DNA from 3 places in the Bacillus sp. FSL K6-3431 genome. Region 2 is predicted to be linked to each of the others. Evidence: a T-box and tRNA genes for the amino acid it is inferred to sense, from the RefSeq annotation. Region 2 holds a T-box; the other regions hold tRNA genes.

Region 1 (7,843 bases), 280 kb from region 2:
AGTTTGTAACACCCGAAGTCGGTGGGGTAACCCTTACGGGAGCCAGCCGCCGAAGGTGGGACAGATGATTGGGGTGAAGTCGTAACAAGGTAGCCGTATCGGAAGGTGCGGCTGGATCACCTCCTTTCTAAGGAAACTGTTGGCCGCGGTGCCAACATAAACAGACGTTTTTGTTTCGTTCAGTTTTGAGAGGTTAAACTCTCTTATTATTCGTTCTTTGAAAACCAGATAAAATGAGAAGCAATAAACCGAGAAACATCACCTTATGGATTGTATCCGTAAGTATGTATGACCTTTTTTATGATCAGGCAATGAGAAGCTGACGCAGCAATGCATCGCTTATCATGGACCAAATGATTAAGTTAGAAAGGGCGCATGGTGGATGCCTTGGCACTAGGAGCCGATGAAGGACGGGACTAACACCGATATGCTTCGGGGAGCTGTAAGCAAGCGTTATATCCGAAGATTTCCGAATGGGGAAACCCACTGCTCGTAATGGAGTAGTATCTATTTCTGAATACATAGGAAATAGAAGGCAGACCCGGGGAACTGAAACATCTAAGTACCCGGAGGAAGAGAAAGAAACATCGATTCCCTGAGTAGCGGCGAGCGAAACGGGAAAAGCCCAAACCAAGAGGCTTGCCTCTTGGGGTTGTAGGACACTCTATACGGAGTTACAAAGGAACGGGGTAGACGAAGAGGCCTGGAAAGGCCCGCCAGAGAAGGTAACAGCCCTGTAATCGAAACTTCGTTCCCTCCAGAGTGGATCCTGAGTACGGCGGGACACGAGAAATCCCGTCGGAATCTGGGAGGACCATCTCCCAAGGCTAAATACTCCCTAGTGACCGATAGTGAACCAGTACCGTGAGGGAAAGGTGAAAAGCACCCCGGAAGGGGAGTGAAATAGATCCTGAAACCATGTGCCTACAAGTAGTCAGAGCGCGTTAATGCGTGATGGCGTGCCTTTTGTAGAATGAACCGGCGAGTTACGATTTCATGCAAGGTTAAGTTGAAGAGACGGAGCCGCAGCGAAAGCGAGTCTGAATAGGGCGAATAAGTATGAGGTCGTAGACCCGAAACCAGGTGATCTACCCATGTCCAGGGTGAAGGTAAGGTAACACTTACTGGAGGCCCGAACCCACGTACGTTGAAAAGTGCGGGGATGAGGTGTGGGTAGCGGTGAAATTCCAATCGAACCTGGAGATAGCTGGTTCTCTCCGAAATAGCTTTAGGGCTAGCCTCATGGTTAGAGTCTTGGAGGTAGAGCACTGTTTGGACTAGGGGCCCTCAACGGGTTACCGAATTCAGACAAACTCCGAATGCCAAAGACTTATCCATGGGAGTCAGACTGCGAGTGATAAGATCCGTAGTCGAGAGGGAAACAACCCAGACCGCCAGCTAAGGTCCCAAAGTATACGTTAAGTGGAAAAGGATGTGGAGTTGCTTAGACAACCAGGATGTTGGCTCAGAAGCAGCCATCATTTAAAGAGTGCGTAATAGCTCACTGGTCGAGTGACTCTGCGCCGAAAATGTACCGGGGCTAAACGTATCACCGAAGCTGCGGATTGACACCTCTGGTGTCAATGGTAGGAGAGCGTTCTAAGGGCTGTGAAGCTAGACCGGAAGGACTAGTGGAGCGCTTAGAAGTGAGAATGCCGGTATGAGTAGCGAAAGAAGGGTGAGAATCCCTTCCACCGAATGCCCAAGGTTTCCTGAGGAAGGCTCGTCCGCTCAGGGTTAGTCGGGGCCTAAGCCGAGGCCGAAAGGCGTAGGCGATGGATAACAGGTTGATATTCCTGTACCACCTTATTTCCGTTTGAGTAATGGGGGGACGCAGGAGGATAAGGTAAGCGCGCTGCTGGATATGCGCGTCCAAGCAGGTAGGCTGGAGTGGAGGTAAATCCTTCACTCTAAGGCTGAGCTGTGATGGCGAGGGAAATTTAGTACCGAAGTTCCTGATTCCACACTGCCAAGAAAAGCCTCTAGCGAGGAAATAGGTGCCCGTACCGCAAACCGACACAGGTAGGCGAGGAGAGAATCCTAAGGTGATCGAGAGAACTCTCGTTAAGGAACTCGGCAAAATCACCCCGTAACTTCGGGAGAAGGGGTGCTCATTTGGGTGAATAGCCCAGATGAGCCGCAGTGAATAGGCCCAGGCGACTGTTTAGCAAAAACACAGGTCTCTGCGAAGCCGCAAGGCGAAGTATAGGGGCTGACGCCTGCCCGGTGCTGGAAGGTTAAGAGGAGCGCTTAGACTTCGGTCGAAGGTGCGAATTGAAGCCCCAGTAAACGGCGGCCGTAACTATAACGGTCCTAAGGTAGCGAAATTCCTTGTCGGGTAAGTTCCGACCCGCACGAAAGGCGCAACGATCTGGGCACTGTCTCAACGAGAGACTCGGTGAAATTATAGTACCTGTGAAGATGCAGGTTACCCGCGACAGGACGGAAAGACCCCGTGGAGCTTTACTGCAGCCTGATATTGAATGTTGGTGCAGCTTGTACAGGATAGGTAGGAGCCGTAGAAACCGGAGCGCTAGCTTCGGTGGAGGCACTGGTGGGATACTACCCTTGCTGTACTGACATTCTAACCCGCAGCCGTGATCCGGCTGGGAGACAGTGTCTGGCAGGCAGTTTGACTGGGGCGGTCGCCTCCTAAAGAGTAACGGAGGCGCCCAAAGGTTCCCTCAGAATGGTTGGAAATCATTCGCAGAGTGTAAAGGCACAAGGGAGCTTGACTGCGAGACCTACAAGTCGAGCAGGGACGAAAGTCGGGCTTAGTGATCCGGTGGTTCCGCATGGAAGGGCCATCGCTCAACGGATAAAAGCTACCCCGGGGATAACAGGCTTATCTCCCCCAAGAGTTCACATCGACGGGGAGGTTTGGCACCTCGATGTCGGCTCATCGCATCCTGGGGCTGTAGTCGGTCCCAAGGGTTGGGCTGTTCGCCCATTAAAGCGGTACGCGAGCTGGGTTCAGAACGTCGTGAGACAGTTCGGTCCCTATCCGTCGTGGGCGCAGGAAATTTGAGAGGAGCTGTCCTTAGTACGAGAGGACCGGGATGGACGCACCGCTGGTGTACCAGTTGTTCCGCCAGGAGCATCGCTGGGTAGCTATGTGCGGCAGGGATAAGTGCTGAAAGCATCTAAGCATGAAGCCCCCCTCAAGATGAGATTTCCCATAGCGCAAGCTAGTAAGATCCCTGAAAGATGATCAGGTTGATAGGTCCGGCGTGGAAGTGTGGCGACACATGGAGCTGACGGATACTAATCGATCGAGGACTTAATCTAATATGAATCAAATCGATGTTTCACACGTTTACCTTCTCATTTATCTGGTTTTGAAAGAATGAAAAGTTCTTTTCAATGATCTTCTGTTAAGATCGTCACGTCATGTGGCAACACAGAAGTCAGCACATCCGTGTGCAAGTCTGGTGGCGATAGCGAAGAGGTCACACCCGTTCCCATCTCGAACACGGTAGTTAAGCTCTTCAGCGCCGATGGTAGTTGGGGGTTTCCCCCTGCAAGAGCAGGACGTTGCCAGGCGAAATGATATTTTTTGAAATGTTGTTTTAGAAGAAATAAACACTTATAAGGAAACGACCGAGAAATTAAGGGAGTCAACAAGTGTGTAATTGAAAAAAATGAAGTTTATGTACCTTATGATTATTTTTAAAATGGAGGATTAGCTCAGCTGGGAGAGCATCTGCCTTACAAGCAGAGGGTCGGCGGTTCGAACCCGTCATCCTCCACCATTTTCATTGCCGGCCTAGCTCAATTGGTAGAGCAACTGACTTGTAATCAGTAGGTTGGGGGTTCAAGTCCTCTGGCCGGCACCAGTTTTTTAATGTTAAATTATAAAAGGATATATGTTATGTACGAGCCATTAGCTCAGTTGGTAGAGCATCTGACTTTTAATCAGAGGGTCGCAGGTTCGAATCCTGCATGGCTCACCATTTTATGCGGGTGTGGTGGAACTGGCAGACACGCTAGACTTAGGATCTAGTGCCGCAAGGCGTGGGGGTTCGACTCCCTTCACCCGCACTTAATTAATATCTGCTAAGGGCAATTATGTCCTATAAACTATGCAGGTTCTAAAATGCCAATTTCAAACGCGGAAGTAGTTCAGTGGTAGAACATCACCTTGCCAAGGTGGGGGTCGCGGGTTCGAATCCCGTCTTCCGCTCCAAAGTAGTGCCGGGGTGGCGGAACTGGCAGACGCACAGGACTTAAAATCCTGCGGTAGGTGACTACCGTACCGGTTCGATTCCGGTTCTCGGCACCATTTATATGCGCCCGTAGCTCAATTGGATAGAGCGTCTGACTACGGATCAGAAGGTTGTGGATTCGACTTCTGCCGGGCGCGCCATTTAAAACGGGAAGTAGCTCAGCTTGGTAGAGCACTTGGTTTGGGACCAAGGGGTCGCAGGTTCGAATCCTGTCTTCCCGACCACTTTCAATAGATTTTAATGGGGCCTTAGCTCAGCTGGGAGAGCGCCTGCCTTGCACGCAGGAGGTCAACGGTTCGATCCCGTTAGGCTCCACCAAAAGAATGTGTTGACAAATGCTTTTAATAGTGATATTATAGATAAGTCGCAATCAGAAGGCAGAAAATAAGTTTGATCTTTGAAAACTGAACGAAACAAAACGTCAAAAAGTAATACATGTAAGACCAGCAAATGAGCTACAAACACTTTAACGAGAGTTTGATCCTGGCTCAGGACGAACGCTGGCGGCGTGCCTAATACATGCAAGTCGAGCGAATGGAAGGGAGCTTGCTCCCGGAAGTTAGCGGCGGACGGGTGAGTAACACGTGGGCAACCTGCCTGTAAGACTGGGATAACTTCGGGAAACCGGAGCTAATACCGGATAATTTCTTTCTTCTCATGGAGGAAGGTTGAAAGATGGCTTCGGCTATCACTTACAGATGGGCCCGCGGCGCATTAGCTAGTTGGTGAGATAACGGCTCACCAAGGCAACGATGCGTAGCCGACCTGAGAGGGTGATCGGCCACACTGGGACTGAGACACGGCCCAGACTCCTACGGGAGGCAGCAGTAGGGAATCTTCCGCAATGGACGAAAGTCTGACGGAGCAACGCCGCGTGAGTGATGAAGGTTTTCGGATCGTAAAACTCTGTTGTCAGGGAAGAACAAGTATCGGAGTAACTGCCGGTACCTTGACGGTACCTGACCAGAAAGCCACGGCTAACTACGTGCCAGCAGCCGCGGTAATACGTAGGTGGCAAGCGTTGTCCGGAATTATTGGGCGTAAAGCGCGCGCAGGCGGTCCTTTAAGTCTGATGTGAAAGCCCACGGCTCAACCGTGGAAGGTCATTGGAAACTGGGGGACTTGAGTGCAGAAGAGAAGAGCGGAATTCCACGTGTAGCGGTGAAATGCGTAGAGATGTGGAGGAACACCAGTGGCGAAGGCGGCTCTTTGGTCTGTAACTGACGCTGAGGCGCGAAAGCGTGGGGAGCAAACAGGATTAGATACCCTGGTAGTCCACGCCGTAAACGATGAGTGCTAAGTGTTAGAGGGTTTCCGCCCTTTAGTGCTGCAGTTAACGCATTAAGCACTCCGCCTGGGGAGTACGGCCGCAAGGCTGAAACTCAAAGGAATTGACGGGGGCCCGCACAAGCGGTGGAGCATGTGGTTTAATTCGAAGCAACGCGAAGAACCTTACCAGGTCTTGACATCCTCTGACCACCCTAGAGATAGGGATTTCCCCTTCGGGGGACAGAGTGACAGGTGGTGCATGGTTGTCGTCAGCTCGTGTCGTGAGATGTTGGGTTAAGTCCCGCAACGAGCGCAACCCTTAATCTTAGTTGCCAGCATTCAGTTGGGCACTCTAAGGTGACTGCCGGTGACAAACCGGAGGAAGGTGGGGATGACGTCAAATCATCATGCCCCTTATGACCTGGGCTACACACGTGCTACAATGGATGGTACAAAGGGTTGCAAGACCGCGAGGTTTAGCTAATCCCATAAAACCATTCTCAGTTCGGATTGCAGGCTGCAACTCGCCTGCATGAAGCCGGAATCGCTAGTAATCGTGGATCAGCATGCCACGGTGAATACGTTCCCGGGCCTTGTACACACCGCCCGTCACACCACGAGAGTTTGTAACACCCGAAGTCGGTGGGGTAACCCTTACGGGAGCCAGCCGCCGAAGGTGGGACAGATGATTGGGGTGAAGTCGTAACAAGGTAGCCGTATCGGAAGGTGCGGCTGGATCACCTCCTTTCTAAGGAAACTGTTGGCCGCGGTGCCAACATAAACAGACGTTTTTGTTTCGTTCAGTTTTGAGAGGTCGAACTCTCTTACCATTCACACAATGTGGGCCTGTAGCTCAGCTGGTTAGAGCACACGCCTGATAAGCGTGAGGTCGGTGGTTCGAGTCCACTCAGGCCCACCATCCCACATTTGTTTATTTGAAATGGGGATATTTCTAATTTAATGGGGCCTTAGCTCAGCTGGGAGAGCGCCTGCCTTGCACGCAGGAGGTCAGCGGTTCGATCCCGCTAGGCTCCACCAAATACTTTCGTTCTTTGAAAACCAGATAAAATGAGAAGCAATAAACCGAGAAACATCACCTTATGGATTTATCCGTAAGTATGTATGACCTTTTTTTATGATCAGGCAATGAGAAGCTGACGCAGCAATGCATCGCTTATCATGGACCAAATGATTAAGTTAGAAAGGGCGCATGGTGGATGCCTTGGCACTAGGAGCCGATGAAGGACGGGACTAACACCGATATGCTTCGGGGAGCTGTAAGCAAGCGTTATATCCGAAGATTTCCGAATGGGGAAACCCACTGCTCGTAATGGAGTAGTATCTATTTCTGAATACATAGGAAATAGAAGGCAGACCCGGGGAACTGAAACATCTAAGTACCCGGAGGAAGAGAAAGAAACATCGATTCCCTGAGTAGCGGCGAGCGAAACGGGAAAAGCCCAAACCAAGAGGCTTGCCTCTTGGGGTTGTAGGACACTCTATACGGAGTTACAAAGGAACGGGGTAGACGAAGAGGCCTGGAAAGGCCCGCCAGAGAAGGTAACAGCCCTGTAATCGAAACTTCGTTCCCTCCAGAGTGGATCCTGAGTACGGCGGGACACGAGAAATCCCGTCGGAATCTGGGAGGACCATCTCCCAAGGCTAAATACTCCCTAGTGACCGATAGTGAACCAGTACCGTGAGGGAAAGGTGAAAAGCACCCCGGAAGGGGAGTGAAATAGATCCTGAAACCATGTGCCTACAAGTAGTCAGAGCGCGTTAATGCGTGATGGCGTGCCTTTTGTAGAATGAACCGGCGAGTTACGATTTCATGCAAGGTTAAGTTGAAGAGACGGAGCCGCAGCGAAAGCGAGTCTGAATAGGGCGAATAAGTATGAGGTCGTAGACCCGAAACCAGGTGATCTACCCATGTCCAGGGTGAAGGTAAGGTAACACTTACTGGAGGCCCGAACCCACGTACGTTGAAAAGTGCGGGGATGAGGTGTGGGTAGCGGTGAAATTCCAATCGAACCTGGAGATAGCTGGTTCTCTCCGAAATAGCTTTAGGGCTAGCCTCATGGTTAGAGTCTTGGAGGTAGAGCACTGTTTGGACTAGGGGCCCTCAACGGGTTACCGAATTCAGACAAACTCCGAATGCCAAAGACTTATCCATGGGAGTCAGACTGCGAGTGATAAGATCCGTAGTCGAGAGGGAAACAACCCAGACCGCCAGCTAAGGTCCCAAAGTATACGTTAAGTGGAAAAGGATGTGGAGTTGCTTAGACAACCAGGATGTTGGCTCAGAAGCAGCCATCATTTAAAGAGTGCGTAATAGCTCACTGGTCGAG
Region 2 (7,843 bases):
CTATTCGAGAATTGCTCGGTGCCGCTGATAACGATTTTATTAAAAATATTATGATGAAAGAAATTACCTCTTTTCCAACTGATTTAGACCAAGAAGAAGCAGCGCATATCTTCCGTGATAAAGACTTAGTTTCTATTCCTGTCGTCAATAATAGGGAACAGATTATCGGGGTTATCCATGTTGAAGATATTTTAGATGTTATGCAACAAGAAGCAGATGAGGATATCGGAAAACTTTCCGCATCTGGAAAAGAAATTGACTTTCACACAAGTCCCTTCGTTGCTGCTGCGAGAAGGTTACCATGGCTTATTTTATTATTATTTATCGGACTTATTTCAGGTGGGATCATTGAAAGATTTGAAGCTACCCTTGAAGCAGTCGTTGCCCTTGCCTTTTTCATGCCGATGATTGCGGGAATGACTGGCAATACAGGTACACAATCGCTCGCAGTCGTTGTCCGTGGCCTCGTTTCAGAAGATCTTAATTTTAAAAAAACGATGAAGCTTTTATTTCGAGAGTTAATTGTCGGAATTATTATAGGTGTTACGTGTGCGATTGTCATTTCAATCATAGCATTCGTTTGGCGAGGAAGTATAACACTGGGTCTTGTTGTAGGCTCATCACTTCTCGCTACTCTGATTATAGGGACACTCGCTGGAACAATTATCCCACTCATTTTATACAAGTTTAAAACAGATCCTGCAGTAGCATCTGGGCCGCTCATTACAACAATTAATGATATCTTGTCCCTACTTATTTATTTCGGCATTGCGACAATGTTCATTTCAAAACTAATGTGAAAATAAACAAAGTCCATGTTCGATAACAAGCAAAGCCATAATTCCGAGCGTGTAAAAAGTGAATATTAACTAGTAAGTCCAATGCTTACCTTAAAAAGTGATGGCGGGTCAGTAACAGGCTGTTAACTGCCAGTAAAAGAAAAAAGCATCTATTTTATCCTAAATAGATGCATTTCCTTCACATTAGCGAGTAAAAGTTTATCAAAAAAATAGGTTCAGTTAATATGCCTATGCAAATGATGCAAGACAATAAAAACGCTCAACCTAAGTTATTCGTGGGAGCACTTTTATTTTATTCTATCAATAGGCACGACCAAACCAAACGGTATGTTTTGCTTCTTTCCCACAGTTAATACAAGTAGACTTCTTAGCTGGTGGATTAAATGGAATATTACGAGTAGTAAACTTCGTTTTTTCTTTCACATGTTCTTCGCAAGCGTCATCTCCGCACCAACCTGCAAGGATCCAGCCTGGGATTTCTTCGTTTTGTGTTGAATTAGCAATATGATTCGTTAATTGCTCTAAAGATTCTACATGTGTATGGGAATGCTTATCACGGAATGCACGCGCTTTTTCTAATAAGCGTGTTTGCATGGTGTGTAACGCTCCTTCAATACAGTCTGCTATTGTTGGAAGATCAACAGAAACTTTCTCATCTTCATCGCGCGCTTTGATTAGCGCTTGGTTATTTACCAAATCACGAGGTCCTAATTCCACTCGAATTGGCACACCTTTAAGCTCCCATTCATTAAATTTATATCCTGGTGATTGATTGGAATCGTCTAAACGCACTCGAATGCCTTTTGTTTTTAATGTAGCAAAAACTTCATCTAGCTTTTCAATAATTTCAGGATTTTTCTTCCATGGTCCTACTGGAATTAATACAACTTGCGTTGGCGCAATACGCGGCGGTAATACAAGCCCTTGTTCATCGCCATGCACCATAATAACAGAGCCGATTAGACGTGTAGACGTTCCCCATGAGGTTGTATGCACAAATTCGTGCTTATTTTCTTTATTTAAATACTTAATGTCAAATGCCTCGGCAAATTTTGTACCTAAGTAATGGGAAGTTCCTGCTTGAACTGCTTTTCCATCCTTCATCATTGCTTCGATCGAATACGTATCTACAGCCCCTGCAAACCGCTCGGATGGTGTTTTTTGACCATCGTATACGGGAATAGCCAAAAGCTCTTCTACGACCTCTTTATAAATGTTTAGCATTTGCATCGTTTCAGCACGTGCTTCCATTTCATCTTCGTGAGCAGTATGTCCTTCCTGCCATAAAAATTCAGATGTTCGGATGAAAGGAAGTGTTTTCTTTTCCCAACGGAAGACATTTGCCCATTGATTGATCAGTACAGGTAGATCCCGATAGCTTTTTATCCAATCACTATATAAATGACCGATCATGGTTTCAGATGTAGGACGAAGTGCTAAACGTTCTTCTAATTTTTCACCTGCGGCTTCAGTAACCCAAGGAAGCTCTGGTGAGAATCCTTCGATATGATCTTTTTCTTTTTGGAAGAAAGACTCTGGAATCAACATTGGGAAATACGCATTACGATGTCCCGTTTCCTTAAAACGTCTATCCATTTCATCTTTAATATGTTCCCATATTTCATAACCATCTGGTTTGAATGCAATACATCCACGAACGGGTGTGTAATCCATTAAATCCGCTTTTTGAATCGTCTCGATATACCAGCTTGTAAAATCATTTTTCTGTTGATTAGTCATTAATAATTCCTCCTCATAATAAAAAGCACAAATCTGTCCTTGTGTAAGGACGTCTTTGTGCTGAACCGACGTGGTACCACCTTAGTTTAGCTTCATTAAATGTAAGCCCTCTAAAACGTTTGTTAACGAAAACGACTCGGTTATGTTGTCCATAACATCTCCGTGGTAGGTTTCAATAAGAAGCGGTGATATAGCTCTCAACAAGTTGCTATATTTTCTGTTTCACAATTCTTATTTAGTTGGCCACATCAACGAGTTAATATTTCCTATAATATAACAAATACCTGTAGTTAATACAATTCTGTTAAAAGTCTGTACTTCCCTTTTTCTAACAACTGTTGCGTGGTGGCAAAATGAATCTTACTATTTCCGCCTATAAAAAGCGCCTTCAGAAATATCCCTCTATGAGTTTTTTAAAAGTGGAATTAATTTTTTCCCTTCATCCTTACAATCATACTTTGTTTTCTCGGTGTTGACTATATAGGAGGAGGCGACCAATTATAAAAGCCTCCAATTCTGTCAAGAAGTTACTTGCAATAGGTTTGAAGATGAAATTTGATTATAAAGTGCCGGAAAGATGTAAAAAAGAGAATGCTTGTAACTTAAGTATAATTAAGAAACCAAAAAAAGTAGAAATAACGAGTTATATTAAGTCTAGGAAAATGGAAAGGATAGTAGATTCCGAGAATAAAGAACTAGATTCATTTGTCCTAATTTTGAATTTCTTTGACATGGTAGTCCCATAGTGATATTCATTAGTAATGAAATAATCTAATTGAAAGCTAGTAGTTGATTGGAAGAAACTTATTAATCTTAGTTGGATGAAATGCTTTCAATAGAAGAGTTTAGTCATTGATTGCTAGTAGTCGATTTTTTAAATTTATGATGGGAGTGTTTTGGGATGAGGAAGCTAGTCATAATCCTGTTCTTAGCGATAATGTTGGTGGGATGTAGCTTAGCTAATAAGAGTGAAAAGGTCGGAAGCGTGGATAAAGAAAAAGAGCAGCAGGCAATTGCCATGCAATTACTAAGAGCAGATGAGGGAAATGGTGTTACATTGGAAAATGAAATGTATCAACAATTAACTGGGCTTGTAGAGGCAAATCCCGATATTGGCGTTGCCGATGACTTCAGTATTCATCCAATTGATCTTGTAGATACTAAAGCAGGTGAGAGTGTCCTTTTATTCCTAGGCATTAATCGTTTGGAAAAACCGATTAAAAATATTAAGTTTGAATATACGTCTGGCGTTGAGACGGAAGGTTCCGTAGACTATGTGTTTGATCGTGAAGAAGTAGACCTATCTGAATCTTTTGCAGGTATTATTCAGCCGGGTCATGCGATTCCATTTACTATTCCTGTTAATGAAAAGGGGGAAGCACTGTTTCAATTGATGACCGAGGAAAATAAAATTGTAAAACTTGAAAATGCTACATTCGAGTTAGAAGAATAATTGGCTGCTAATGCAATAAAGAAAAGAAGGAATTTAAGCAAATTCCTTCTTTTGGTTTCTCATAAATATGGATAGAGTGTACAACGATCCCTTATTTAGTTTTTTGATTGAATGAATGGTCTATTCTTCAAATGGGCGGTATGCTCTTTCATAAAAAGGTAAAACAATTCATAGAGGACCCATCTGAGCGGAAACTTAAAAACAAGTTTATTTTTCATGTTATAGGTAAGAACATGCCTTTTGTTATATTCGACCCTTTTGATGTCACGCAAACCAACGCTATATTGCTTAGCTCCATCCTGCTTTACAAGCTTTTGACCAATGATCGTGATTTGTGGTCACCCTAACCCAGCTATAAATAAGAAGGACCTAAAAGAACCATGCTCCCATGCTAAGCTTTGGCGAGCTTTCAAGTTCTTGAATGGTGGCCGAATCGAATTTAACAAAATCAGTATACGTGGCATCCTGTAGTTGTGCTGTATCATCATCTTGTTTAAATGCATAGCCGCCTGTCCAGCCAGCATACACACAGTTTTATCGGAAAAAAGTATACAAGTTTAGATTTAGATCTGGAGCCAGCGTCAAGTAAAGACGCTGGTTTTTGATATGGGGAAAATTACTGCTCTATTCCCGCCAGGGGGATTATTCTTCTTCGAGGGGTTTTCCGCGAGCAGTCAATTATGAGATAATGAACGTATTCTAACATAGCAAGGTGGAGTAAAAGATGAACTTTGTTGCAATAGATTTTGAGACAGCGAATAGTGTACGGTCGAGTGTTTGCTCAATCGGCATTGTAAAAGTAAAAAACGGTAAAATTCAAGAAGAATTACATACATTGATCAATCCGTTAAGTGAATTTCATTATTACAATACAAAAATTCATGGCATTACAGAATATATGGTACATGATGCACCTACATTTGAAGAGTTTTGGCCGAAATTTAAAGGCTTTATTGAGAATCAAATGATTATTGCACATAATGCGAGCTTTGATATCGGAGTGCTTCGAGACTCTTTAACTAGGATTCATGAAACGGAGCCGAACTTTCAATATGGATGCTCTTACCGCATTGCAAAAAAAGTGTGGCCGAATTTGTATAATCATAAGTTATCTACTGTCGCAAATTATTTAAGTATTAGCCTAAAACATCATGATGCGCTTGAAGATGCTCGTGCTTCCGCCATTATTACACTCGAGGCGATGGAAAAAACAAAAACTGGCTCCATTCAAGAGCTATCTATTTTGCACAAGCTTAAACTCGGTAGCCCAACGTCTTCTAGTAAACAACCGACTCGTTCAAGGAAAAGTTCGCAAGATGCATCACTAAAAAGGATTGTCCCTGAAAATATAATAACGAATACAAAGCATCCATTTTACGGGACAAACATTGTATTTACGGGTAAGATGATGTCAATGACTAGACCGATGGCTGCTCAATATGCAGTCAATTGTGGTGCTGCTTGTAAAGATCGTGTGGATTTAGCGACGAACTTCTTAGTGGTAGGAGAGCAAGATTTATACAAATATGTGCAAGGAATTAAAAGTATGAAAATGAAAAAAGTAGAAGAAATGATTGAGCAAGGATATCCAATTGAAATTGTAGGAGAACAAGAATTTATAAGATTGGTAAAATGAAAAGGTTGTACTAAGTCGTATTTTTCGATTTGGTTATTTTATCCTTAACGCTCAAAATCGTTCAAAGGTGGAGCATCTACTAAGATTGTCATTAGCGCTTTGAAGTAACCAGGGTACCTATAACTAATCAAGCCATAATAGAATTCAAATTATAATTTACTCTACTATACAACTAAACAGAAACGCATGTGATTTGTAAATCGTTCATTATGCTATACCAAAAACACACGCCATCGTTTACAATGAAGTAAACGAACGTGTGTTTTTATTTGGAGGTTGATTTCAAATGAAATTAATATTGGCTGAGAAGCCTTCCGTTTCGAAAAATATTGCGGATGCGCTGAAAATAAAAAATCGCCAAGATGGATATTTTGAAGGAAATGGCTATATTGTGACATGGGCATTCGGCCATTTGCTTCAATTAAATGATGCGAAAGATTATGATGAAAAAATGTCATCATGGAAAATGGATAATTTTCCGTTCATTCCTAGCAAATTTCAATATAAAGTAAAAAGCGATCCGAGAAATAGGGACAAGCCAGATCGAGGAGCGCAAAAGCAATTAAAGATTATCCATCAACTAATGAAGAGAAAAGATGTACAAGCGATTGTCTCTGCATGTGACTATGACCGAGAAGGGCAACTCATCGGTGATAGTATCATTTACAACTTGAAGACGGATAAACAGGTGTATCGCCTGTTGTTAAATGAGTGGACACCTGCTGAAGTGATAAGAGGGATAGAAAATATAAAGTTGAATGCTGAGATGAGACCATTACAAGATGCTGGAGTAAGTAGGCAATGGGCTGATTGGGTGATCGGTATCAACCTAACATCTGTCGCTACCCTTAAATATCAAAAAGGAAAAGGGAAGGCATTAAATATTGGCCGAGTTCTCTTGCCAACGTTAAAAATAATATATGATCGCGATCAAGAGATTGAAAACTTTGTTCCAGAAAATTACTACAAGCTCCAGGCTACTTTTCAAACGAGTGAGAATGAAACATATGAGGGAACTTATTTTGAAGGCAAGGAAGACAAATTTAAAAGTAAAGAGATATTAGAAGCGATTCAAGGATTATTACAGGGTAAAAACGGTATTATCCACGAAAAAAAGGTACAAAAGAAAAAAGAGTTCCCACCATTTTTATTTAACTTGTCTAATTTACAAGGGTATATGACGAGTAAATATAGTGGCTGGACAGCCGATAAAGTATTAAAAGTGGCTCAGTCCCTTTATGAGAAGAAGTTTATTACGTACCCAAGGACTGCTAGCATCGCATTAGAGGAAAGTTTGGTTGGAAAAACGGCGAAGGTATTGGAGACATTATCACAGGATCTACCATATAAGGATGAAATAAAATTTGTCCGTACGAAAAGAATTTTTGATAATGCCAAAGTGGAAAGCCATAGTGCGATAATTCCTACTTATATGAAGCCAAAGAGACTTACTGCAGATGAAGGGCAAGTATATCAAGCGATCAAAAATAGATTTATTATGCAATTTATGCCTTTAGCAGAACATGAAGAAACAACCATTGAAACGAAGATAAAGGACACTGATTTAAAAGGTTTATTCCTATCAAAAGGCAAGGTTCAACTTGTTGAAGGCTGGAAAAAGGTTGAAAAGATTCAATCGAAAGATACGCTTTTGCCACTCGTGAAAATCAATGATGAGGCAGAGTTAATAGAGCATGAATTAACATCTCATGTGACAAAGCCACCAAAGCAACATACAGAAAAAACCTTGTTGCGCATCATGGAAACATGTGGAAGAAACATTAATAAGGATAAAGGTGAAGAAGATGTTGAGGCAATTTTAAGCGGCTTTAGTATCGGTACTCCGGCGACAAGAGCGGAAACGATAAAAAAGTTAAAAGACATTGGATATATTACTGCTCAAAATAAAAACCTAATTTGTACGGAATTAGGAAAAGATTTAGTTGAAACATTTCCAATCAAAGATTTATTTAATCTTGAATTTACGGGTCGTTTGGAAAAGTCATTGTATGATATCGAGAAAGGAAACTTTAGTAAGAATGAATTTCTACAACTCATTTATTCTTTTACAACGAACTCGGTAGAGAAAATAAAAGAGCACCAAGCGGGAACGATTCATGAAGTGACCACACAGCGTAAAACAAATGAATTCATGGGGAAATGCCCTGTATGCGGAAATGCAGTCATTGAAGGTCAAAAGGGGTTTGGCTGTAG
Region 3 (7,843 bases), 1.8 Mb from region 2:
GGAAACAACCCAGACCGCCAGCTAAGGTCCCAAAGTATACGTTAAGTGGAAAAGGATGTGGAGTTGCTTAGACAACCAGGATGTTGGCTCAGAAGCAGCCATCATTTAAAGAGTGCGTAATAGCTCACTGGTCGAGTGACTCTGCGCCGAAAATGTACCGGGGCTAAACGTATCACCGAAGCTGCGGATTGACACCTCTGGTGTCAATGGTAGGAGAGCGTTCTAAGGGCTGTGAAGCTAGACCGGAAGGACTAGTGGAGCGCTTAGAAGTGAGAATGCCGGTATGAGTAGCGAAAGAAGGGTGAGAATCCCTTCCACCGAATGCCCAAGGTTTCCTGAGGAAGGCTCGTCCGCTCAGGGTTAGTCGGGGCCTAAGCCGAGGCCGAAAGGCGTAGGCGATGGATAACAGGTTGATATTCCTGTACCACCTTATTTCCGTTTGAGTAATGGGGGGACGCAGGAGGATAAGGTAAGCGCGCTGCTGGATATGCGCGTCCAAGCAGGTAGGCTGGAGTGGAGGTAAATCCTTCACTCTAAGGCTGAGCTGTGATGGCGAGGGAAATTTAGTACCGAAGTTCCTGATTCCACACTGCCAAGAAAAGCCTCTAGCGAGGAAATAGGTGCCCGTACCGCAAACCGACACAGGTAGGCGAGGAGAGAATCCTAAGGTGATCGAGAGAACTCTCGTTAAGGAACTCGGCAAAATCACCCCGTAACTTCGGGAGAAGGGGTGCTCATTTGGGTGAATAGCCCAGATGAGCCGCAGTGAATAGGCCCAGGCGACTGTTTAGCAAAAACACAGGTCTCTGCGAAGCCGCAAGGCGAAGTATAGGGGCTGACGCCTGCCCGGTGCTGGAAGGTTAAGAGGAGCGCTTAGACTTCGGTCGAAGGTGCGAATTGAAGCCCCAGTAAACGGCGGCCGTAACTATAACGGTCCTAAGGTAGCGAAATTCCTTGTCGGGTAAGTTCCGACCCGCACGAAAGGCGCAACGATCTGGGCACTGTCTCAACGAGAGACTCGGTGAAATTATAGTACCTGTGAAGATGCAGGTTACCCGCGACAGGACGGAAAGACCCCGTGGAGCTTTACTGCAGCCTGATATTGAATGTTGGTGCAGCTTGTACAGGATAGGTAGGAGCCGTAGAAACCGGAGCGCTAGCTTCGGTGGAGGCACTGGTGGGATACTACCCTTGCTGTACTGACATTCTAACCCGCAGCCGTGATCCGGCTGGGAGACAGTGTCTGGCAGGCAGTTTGACTGGGGCGGTCGCCTCCTAAAGAGTAACGGAGGCGCCCAAAGGTTCCCTCAGAATGGTTGGAAATCATTCGCAGAGTGTAAAGGCACAAGGGAGCTTGACTGCGAGACCTACAAGTCGAGCAGGGACGAAAGTCGGGCTTAGTGATCCGGTGGTTCCGCATGGAAGGGCCATCGCTCAACGGATAAAAGCTACCCCGGGGATAACAGGCTTATCTCCCCCAAGAGTTCACATCGACGGGGAGGTTTGGCACCTCGATGTCGGCTCATCGCATCCTGGGGCTGTAGTCGGTCCCAAGGGTTGGGCTGTTCGCCCATTAAAGCGGTACGCGAGCTGGGTTCAGAACGTCGTGAGACAGTTCGGTCCCTATCCGTCGTGGGCGCAGGAAATTTGAGAGGAGCTGTCCTTAGTACGAGAGGACCGGGATGGACGCACCGCTGGTGTACCAGTTGTTCCGCCAGGAGCATCGCTGGGTAGCTATGTGCGGCAGGGATAAGTGCTGAAAGCATCTAAGCATGAAGCCCCCCTCAAGATGAGATTTCCCATAGCGCAAGCTAGTAAGATCCCTGAAAGATGATCAGGTTGATAGGTCCGGCGTGGAAGTGTGGTGACACATGGAGCTGACGGATACTAATCGATCGAGGACTTAATCTAAAGTAAAAAGCGGAAGCGCCCGGGTAGCCCCGACAAGCGCAAGACAGATTGTGAGGAGGCAGATTTTCAGCCACCACAGCAAGATGGCTTGCGACCTCGAGGGGCTGGGCGCTGGAGCTAGATTCAAAAGATGTTTCACACGTTTACCTTCTCATTTATCTGGTTTTGAGAGAATGAAAATTTCTCTTGAAAAATACATAAAAAGCGTTATAATAGTAAATGTTGAGTAATTTTGTCTGGTGGCGATAGCGAAGAGGTCACACCCGTTCCCATCTCGAACACGGTAGTTAAGCTCTTCAGCGCCGATGGTAGTTGGGGGTTTCCCCCTGCAAGAGCAGGACGTTGCCAGGCAATAAAACTTAATGTTGAGTGTGAGAAAGAGTTTTATTGAGTGTACAATAGTACTTAACAAATGGATACTAAAACCACTCTAAAAAAAGAGTGGGACAATCCGTTCAAAATGGAGGATTAGCTCAGCTGGGAGAGCATCTGCCTTACAAGCAGAGGGTCGGCGGTTCGAACCCGTCATCCTCCACCATTATTTAATGCCGGCCTAGCTCAATTGGTAGAGCAACTGACTTGTAATCAGTAGGTTGGGGGTTCAAGTCCTCTGGCCGGCACCAGTAGTTACTTTTTTGAAAAATGCACATTATGTACGAGCCATTAGCTCAGTTGGTAGAGCATCTGACTTTTAATCAGAGGGTCGCAGGTTCGAATCCTGCATGGCTCACCATTTTTATGCGGGTGTGGTGGAACTGGCAGACACGCTAGACTTAGGATCTAGTGCCGCAAGGCGTGGGGGTTCGACTCCCTTCACCCGCACTTTAATTAATATCTGCTAAAAACAATTACGTCCTATAAACAATACAGAATCTAAAATGCCAATTTCAAACGCGGAAGTAGTTCAGTGGTAGAACATCACCTTGCCAAGGTGGGGGTCGCGGGTTCGAATCCCGTCTTCCGCTCCAAGTAGTGCCGGGGTGGCGGAACTGGCAGACGCACAGGACTTAAAATCCTGCGGTAGGTGACTACCGTACCGGTTCGATTCCGGTTCTCGGCACCATTGATATGCGCCCGTAGCTCAATTGGATAGAGCGTCTGACTACGGATCAGAAGGTTGTGGATTCGACTTCTGCCGGGCGCGCCATTATTTACATAATGTATCAAAGGAATTATGCGGGAAGTAGCTCAGCTTGGTAGAGCACTTGGTTTGGGACCAAGGGGTCGCAGGTTCGAATCCTGTCTTCCCGACCATTTTAAATAAGCTCAATGGGGCCTTAGCTCAGCTGGGAGAGCGCCTGCCTTGCACGCAGGAGGTCAACGGTTCGATCCCGTTAGGCTCCACCATTTTTCACAAGTAAAACTATCCTATATTGGCGGTGTAGCTCAGCTGGCTAGAGCGTACGGTTCATACCCGTGAGGTCGTGGGTTCGACTCCCTCCGCCGCTACCATATAGAGGACCTTTAGCTCAGCTGGTTAGAGCAGACGGCTCATAACCGTCCGGTCGTAGGTTCGAGTCCTACAAGGTCCACCATTACTTTTTTATAATGTACTACGGAGGAATACCCAAGTCTGGCTGAAGGGATCGGTCTTGAAAACCGACAGGGGAGTCAAATCTCGCGGGGGTTCGAATCCCTCTTCCTCCTCCATAATTAAATGTATTTATCGTCGCGGGGTGGAGCAGTTCGGTAGCTCGTCGGGCTCATAACCCGAAGGTCGCAGGTTCAAATCCTGCCCCCGCAATCATAAATAATTCAAGGTTGAACTTTGAATTATCTGGTCCCGTGGTGTAGCGGTTAACATGCCTGCCTGTCACGCAGGAGATCGCGGGTTCGATTCCCGTCGGGACCGCCATTTAAATCAAATATATATGGCTCAGTAGCTCAGTCGGTAGAGCAAAGGACTGAAAATCCTTGTGTCGGCGGTTCGATTCCGTCCTGAGCCACCATTTTTATTCAAACAATGTAGTAGAAATACATGGCGGCTATGGCGAAATGGTTAACGCATCGGATTGTGGCTCCGACATCGTGGGTTCGATCCCCACTAGTCGCCCCTTATATTTTTGTGCGGGTGTAGTTTAGTGGTAAAACCTCAGCCTTCCAAGCTGATGATGAGGGTTCGATTCCCTTCACCCGCTCCAACTTTTTTATGGGCCTGTAGCTCAGCTGGTTAGAGCACACGCCTGATAAGCGTGAGGTCGGTGGTTCGAGTCCACTCAGGCCCACCATTCCGCAGTAGCTCAGTGGTAGAGCTATCGGCTGTTAACCGATCGGTCGTAGGTTCGAATCCTACCTGCGGAGTTTATAATTTGGGGAAGTACTCAAGAGGCTGAAGAGGTGCCCCTGCTAAGGGCATAGGTCGCGTGAGCGGCGCGAGGGTTCAAATCCCTCCTTCTCCGCCATATTATAATATTTACTAGTACATGGCCCCTTGGTCAAGCGGTTAAGACACCGCCCTTTCACGGCGGTATCACGGGTTCGAATCCCGTAGGGGTCATAATAAGCATGTAAAAAGACTATCTACGAATGATAGTCTTTTTACATGCTTATTTTATATAGCTCTAACTTTTTAAAAGTTTCACTTGTCTAAAACCCTACTCTAGCGCATAGTGTACCTCTATCAAAAAGCAGAAGCAAAAGCAAAAGAAAATGAATGTGTTTCAATTCTACTTTGTCCCAGTATTATCCCATATTCTTGTTGCACAACAATGCGATAATGAGCTAGAACACTTCTGTTTTCTTTATGAATGCTGATCGTCGTCTACATAGCCATCTGTTTTTTTATATGGAATGTCTCCAAAAGGTGTTTCAGTACCCGCATCGTCTAATTTATCTTCATATGCTTTTAATTCATCTGACTGAAATACTTCCCTGCTATTACCGCTTATATCAGTTGCGGAGAAGGCTTCATATTCCTCTGTAAAACCATCTTTGATTTCCGAATCATATAATTCATTATAATCATCAAAATCTCCTTCAAAATCCGAAGGTGTTTCTGATGTCCCATATTTTGCAACTTCCTGGAAACTATCCTGGTAGTCTCTTACGTTTCCTTTATGCCGCCCCGCGAAGGAATTATCCATTGCAGGCCGCAGAATTTCCTCTTCCACTGGCCGGTCACCAGGCAATATTTGTTCCTCAGAATGTTCGACGCACCTTGTTGTATAGGGGATGACTTCAAGTCTTTCGAAAGGTATTTCCATACCGCATTCTGTACATTTCCCATAGGTTCCTTCTTCCATTGCTTGTAAGGCGATATTTACCTTATCTAATTCGTTTTCCGCGTGAATGGAGAGGGCAAGATCTTTTTCCCTTTCGAATAATTCAGTACCCATGTCCCCGGGATGATTATCATAAAGAGATAATTCACCGGTACTTTCTCTTACATTATTTTCTTCTATCGTTGTTTGTTCTTCTGTTATTTTCATTTGCTCTTGTTGTATGATAAGCTCCTGTTTTAACTGTTCTAACTGTTTGTCTGTTATCACACCCACCACTTCCTTTGTTTAGTAATCGTTATAGTATGGTCGAAAATAGGGTTTGTTATTTACTGTTTTCCTACTCTTTCATGATGTTAAACATATCAAAAGCTGTTCAATAAAAAAAAGCATTGCCATAAAATGGACAAGTGCTTTTTAAAAAGACTTCAGTATGTTTGCTGGAACATTTTTTCTGTAGCTAAATATTGAAGTTCGTCTCGATTTATTATAGGTAACTGATAAATATCCCGATAGACATAAGAAAGCCGAAAATGGTATTGGTTTGCGCTGTTGCTTTCATCGCAGGCATCATCTCTATCGGTGCAGTTTTACCCACAAATCCTTTAACTGCATTATATGCTTTAGGGATACTAATAAAAGTAATTAAAAGCCAAGAGGATGCATCAGTAACAAAAATTAGAAGCACAATCCAAGAATAAGATAAGATAAACAAACTTGCTAAAAATTTAATCGCGTTTTTTCTTCCAAATAAAATAGCAAGTGTTTTTCGACCGTTTACTTTATCTCCATCTAAGTCACGGATGTTATTCGCCAACATAATGGTTCCGATTAGTATCGATACGGGGATCGATACAAGCATACTTTCCTTCGAAATATATCCTGTCTGAATAAAAAAGGATATTTGGATAATAACAACTCCCATGAAAAAACCTGATGTTAATTCTCCAAACGGAGTATAAGCAATAGGTCTCGGCCCCCCGGTGTAAAAATATCCTATAGCCATAGAGACGGCTCCAACCACTGCTATCCACCAGCTACTGCTTGCGGATATATATATACCGAGTAGTAAAGCTAATCCAAAGAATGCCAACCCAATACCCAAGACGGTTTTGGGCTTGACTCCATTTCTAACAATAGCACCCCCGATTCCTACCGAGTTTTCATTGTCGAGTCCTCGTGCATAATCAAAGTACTCATTGAACATATTTGTTGCAGCTTGGATGAGTAGGCTAGCAACTAACATTGCTGTAAATAGTAAGAAGTGAATCGCATTATCATTTATTGCTAAAGCAGTACCAAGCAGAACTGGAACAAAAGCGGCAGTAAGTGTATGTGGCCTGGTCAACTGCCACCAAATCCGCCATCCTTTATCTGAAGGAACAGCTGTTTGTGTTTGAAGATTCATTAAGATGTCGCTCCCTTATAATAATAAAGTGAAAATATATAAATGCTCACCTATTAAATTGTAGGTAATGATTGAGGTAGTGTCAATCTATTTCCACATTATCTTACTATAACTAACGAAATTTAGATGTTAAGTATGAATGCTACATTTAGTGTGCTACTTCATATATAATAAAGAGGTAATATAAATGAAAAGATTGGCGCTTTAGGAGAGATTATTTTGTCTAAAATATTATTGCAATCAAACATTGATACAGTTTTACAGCAAGTTAACCATAAAAGCAAAACAAAGCTATTCAGTTATACACAAAAAATAAATACATGTGATCCTATCTTATTTTACCAAGGTAATCAGCATTTATTTAAGGGAAAAGCTTTTTTTTGGAAAAGTCCGGATGAAGACTTTTGTCTTGTTGGACTTGGTGCAGCACATGTTGTCAAAACAAAAAATAGTATGAATAGATTTAATTACATGGAACAAAAATGGAATGAACTTTGCGAAGAAGCAGTGATTGAAAATCCATTTGATATATCCGGAACTGGTCCATTACTGTTTGGCGGTTTTTCTTTTGATCCAAAAAGTACAAAGGATAAAGTGTGGGAATCATATGGTCAATCTTTGTTTTATTTGCCTAAATATATGTTGACGGAAGTAGATGGTTTATTTTATATAACCGTCAATAATTATTGTACATCGGACGAAGCATGTACAACGATAGAAGCATCTAAATTATTTATTGATGAGCTATTGGAAAATGCTGTTGCCCATCCATCAAAGCCAGCGTCAATTGTAAAAAAACAAGAGTTAGGTACAAATGAATGGGTGGAGACAGTTGGAGATATCGTAGATGCTTTAAAACAAACAAGTCTTCAAAAAGTTGTTTTGGCTCGAAAAATGCGACTTGAGTTTTCGGAGCATGCTAATATACCATTTGTTTTACAACAACTAGTAGCACAGCAACCTAATAGTTTTATTTTCGCACTTAATGCTGAAAAAAGTTGTTTTTTAGGTGCTTCCCCTGAAAGATTAGTGAAGAAGACAGGAAGTGAAGTATTATCAACAAGTCTTGCTGGCTCTATTGAAAGAAGCACTGATCCACAAGAAGATAAGCGGCTTGAAAAACTGCTATTACATGACCATAAGAATCTTTTTGAACATCAACTTGTCGTTTCGATGATAGAAGATGCTTTAAGACCATATTGTAATGAGATTAATATTCCAAGTATGCCTAAAATAATGAAAACGCCCGATATACAGCATTTATATACCCCCGTTGTTGGAAAGATGAGATCTGGAAATTCCATTC

What was found. A T-box is a leader RNA that pairs with one kind of tRNA and senses whether it is charged. The one in region 2 lies ahead of proS (proline--tRNA ligase), so its partner is inferred to be a tRNA-Pro.
Region 1: it has a tRNA-Pro gene. The T-box ahead of proS (proline--tRNA ligase) is inferred to sense a tRNA for this amino acid. The anticodon was not compared.
Region 3: it has a tRNA-Pro gene. The T-box ahead of proS (proline--tRNA ligase) is inferred to sense a tRNA for this amino acid. The anticodon was not compared.

What each region holds. Positions count from the first base shown of each region.
Region 1 covers NZ_JBBOCT010000001.1:3,388,930-3,396,772, forward strand. The annotation lists rRNA gene MHB53_RS16375 (16S ribosomal RNA) at 1-127, shown strand, start outside; rRNA gene MHB53_RS16380 (23S ribosomal RNA) at 356-3,288, shown strand; rRNA gene rrf (5S ribosomal RNA) at 3,428-3,543, shown strand; tRNA gene MHB53_RS16390 (tRNA-Val) at 3,677-3,752, shown strand; tRNA gene MHB53_RS16395 (tRNA-Thr) at 3,761-3,836, shown strand; tRNA gene MHB53_RS16400 (tRNA-Lys) at 3,878-3,953, shown strand; tRNA gene MHB53_RS16405 (tRNA-Leu) at 3,960-4,041, shown strand; tRNA gene MHB53_RS16410 (tRNA-Gly) at 4,112-4,186, shown strand; tRNA gene MHB53_RS16415 (tRNA-Leu) at 4,194-4,282, shown strand; tRNA gene MHB53_RS16420 (tRNA-Arg) at 4,290-4,366, shown strand; tRNA gene MHB53_RS16425 (tRNA-Pro) at 4,374-4,450, shown strand; tRNA gene MHB53_RS16430 (tRNA-Ala) at 4,469-4,544, shown strand; rRNA gene MHB53_RS16435 (16S ribosomal RNA) at 4,692-6,243, shown strand; tRNA gene MHB53_RS16440 (tRNA-Ile) at 6,338-6,414, shown strand; tRNA gene MHB53_RS16445 (tRNA-Ala) at 6,458-6,533, shown strand; rRNA gene MHB53_RS16450 (23S ribosomal RNA) at 6,686-7,843, shown strand, end outside.
Region 2 covers NZ_JBBOCT010000001.1:3,667,793-3,675,635, forward strand. The annotation lists gene mgtE (magnesium transporter) at 1-800, shown strand, start outside; gene proS (proline--tRNA ligase) at 1,101-2,540, opposite strand; T-box leader at 2,583-2,801, opposite strand; gene MHB53_RS17875 (hypothetical protein) at 3,442-3,993, shown strand; gene MHB53_RS17880 (exonuclease domain-containing protein) at 4,718-5,629, shown strand; gene MHB53_RS17885 (type IA DNA topoisomerase) at 5,916-7,843, shown strand, end outside.
Region 3 covers NZ_JBBOCT010000001.1:1,863,946-1,871,788, reverse strand. The annotation lists rRNA gene MHB53_RS09660 (23S ribosomal RNA) at 1-1,911, shown strand, start outside; rRNA gene rrf (5S ribosomal RNA) at 2,147-2,262, shown strand; tRNA gene MHB53_RS09650 (tRNA-Val) at 2,374-2,449, shown strand; tRNA gene MHB53_RS09645 (tRNA-Thr) at 2,459-2,534, shown strand; tRNA gene MHB53_RS09640 (tRNA-Lys) at 2,569-2,644, shown strand; tRNA gene MHB53_RS09635 (tRNA-Leu) at 2,652-2,733, shown strand; tRNA gene MHB53_RS09630 (tRNA-Gly) at 2,805-2,879, shown strand; tRNA gene MHB53_RS09625 (tRNA-Leu) at 2,886-2,974, shown strand; tRNA gene MHB53_RS09620 (tRNA-Arg) at 2,982-3,058, shown strand; tRNA gene MHB53_RS09615 (tRNA-Pro) at 3,089-3,165, shown strand; tRNA gene MHB53_RS09610 (tRNA-Ala) at 3,183-3,258, shown strand; tRNA gene MHB53_RS09605 (tRNA-Met) at 3,287-3,363, shown strand; tRNA gene MHB53_RS09600 (tRNA-Ile) at 3,370-3,446, shown strand; tRNA gene MHB53_RS09595 (tRNA-Ser) at 3,469-3,561, shown strand; tRNA gene MHB53_RS09590 (tRNA-Met) at 3,582-3,655, shown strand; tRNA gene MHB53_RS09585 (tRNA-Asp) at 3,691-3,766, shown strand; tRNA gene MHB53_RS09580 (tRNA-Phe) at 3,785-3,860, shown strand; tRNA gene MHB53_RS09575 (tRNA-His) at 3,893-3,964, shown strand; tRNA gene MHB53_RS09570 (tRNA-Gly) at 3,979-4,052, shown strand; tRNA gene MHB53_RS09565 (tRNA-Ile) at 4,063-4,139, shown strand; tRNA gene MHB53_RS09560 (tRNA-Asn) at 4,141-4,212, shown strand; tRNA gene MHB53_RS09555 (tRNA-Ser) at 4,223-4,313, shown strand; tRNA gene MHB53_RS09550 (tRNA-Glu) at 4,337-4,408, shown strand; gene MHB53_RS09545 (TraR/DksA C4-type zinc finger protein) at 4,653-5,399, opposite strand; gene MHB53_RS09540 (1,4-dihydroxy-2-naphthoate polyprenyltransferase) at 5,617-6,537, opposite strand; gene MHB53_RS09535 (isochorismate synthase) at 6,757-7,843, shown strand, end outside.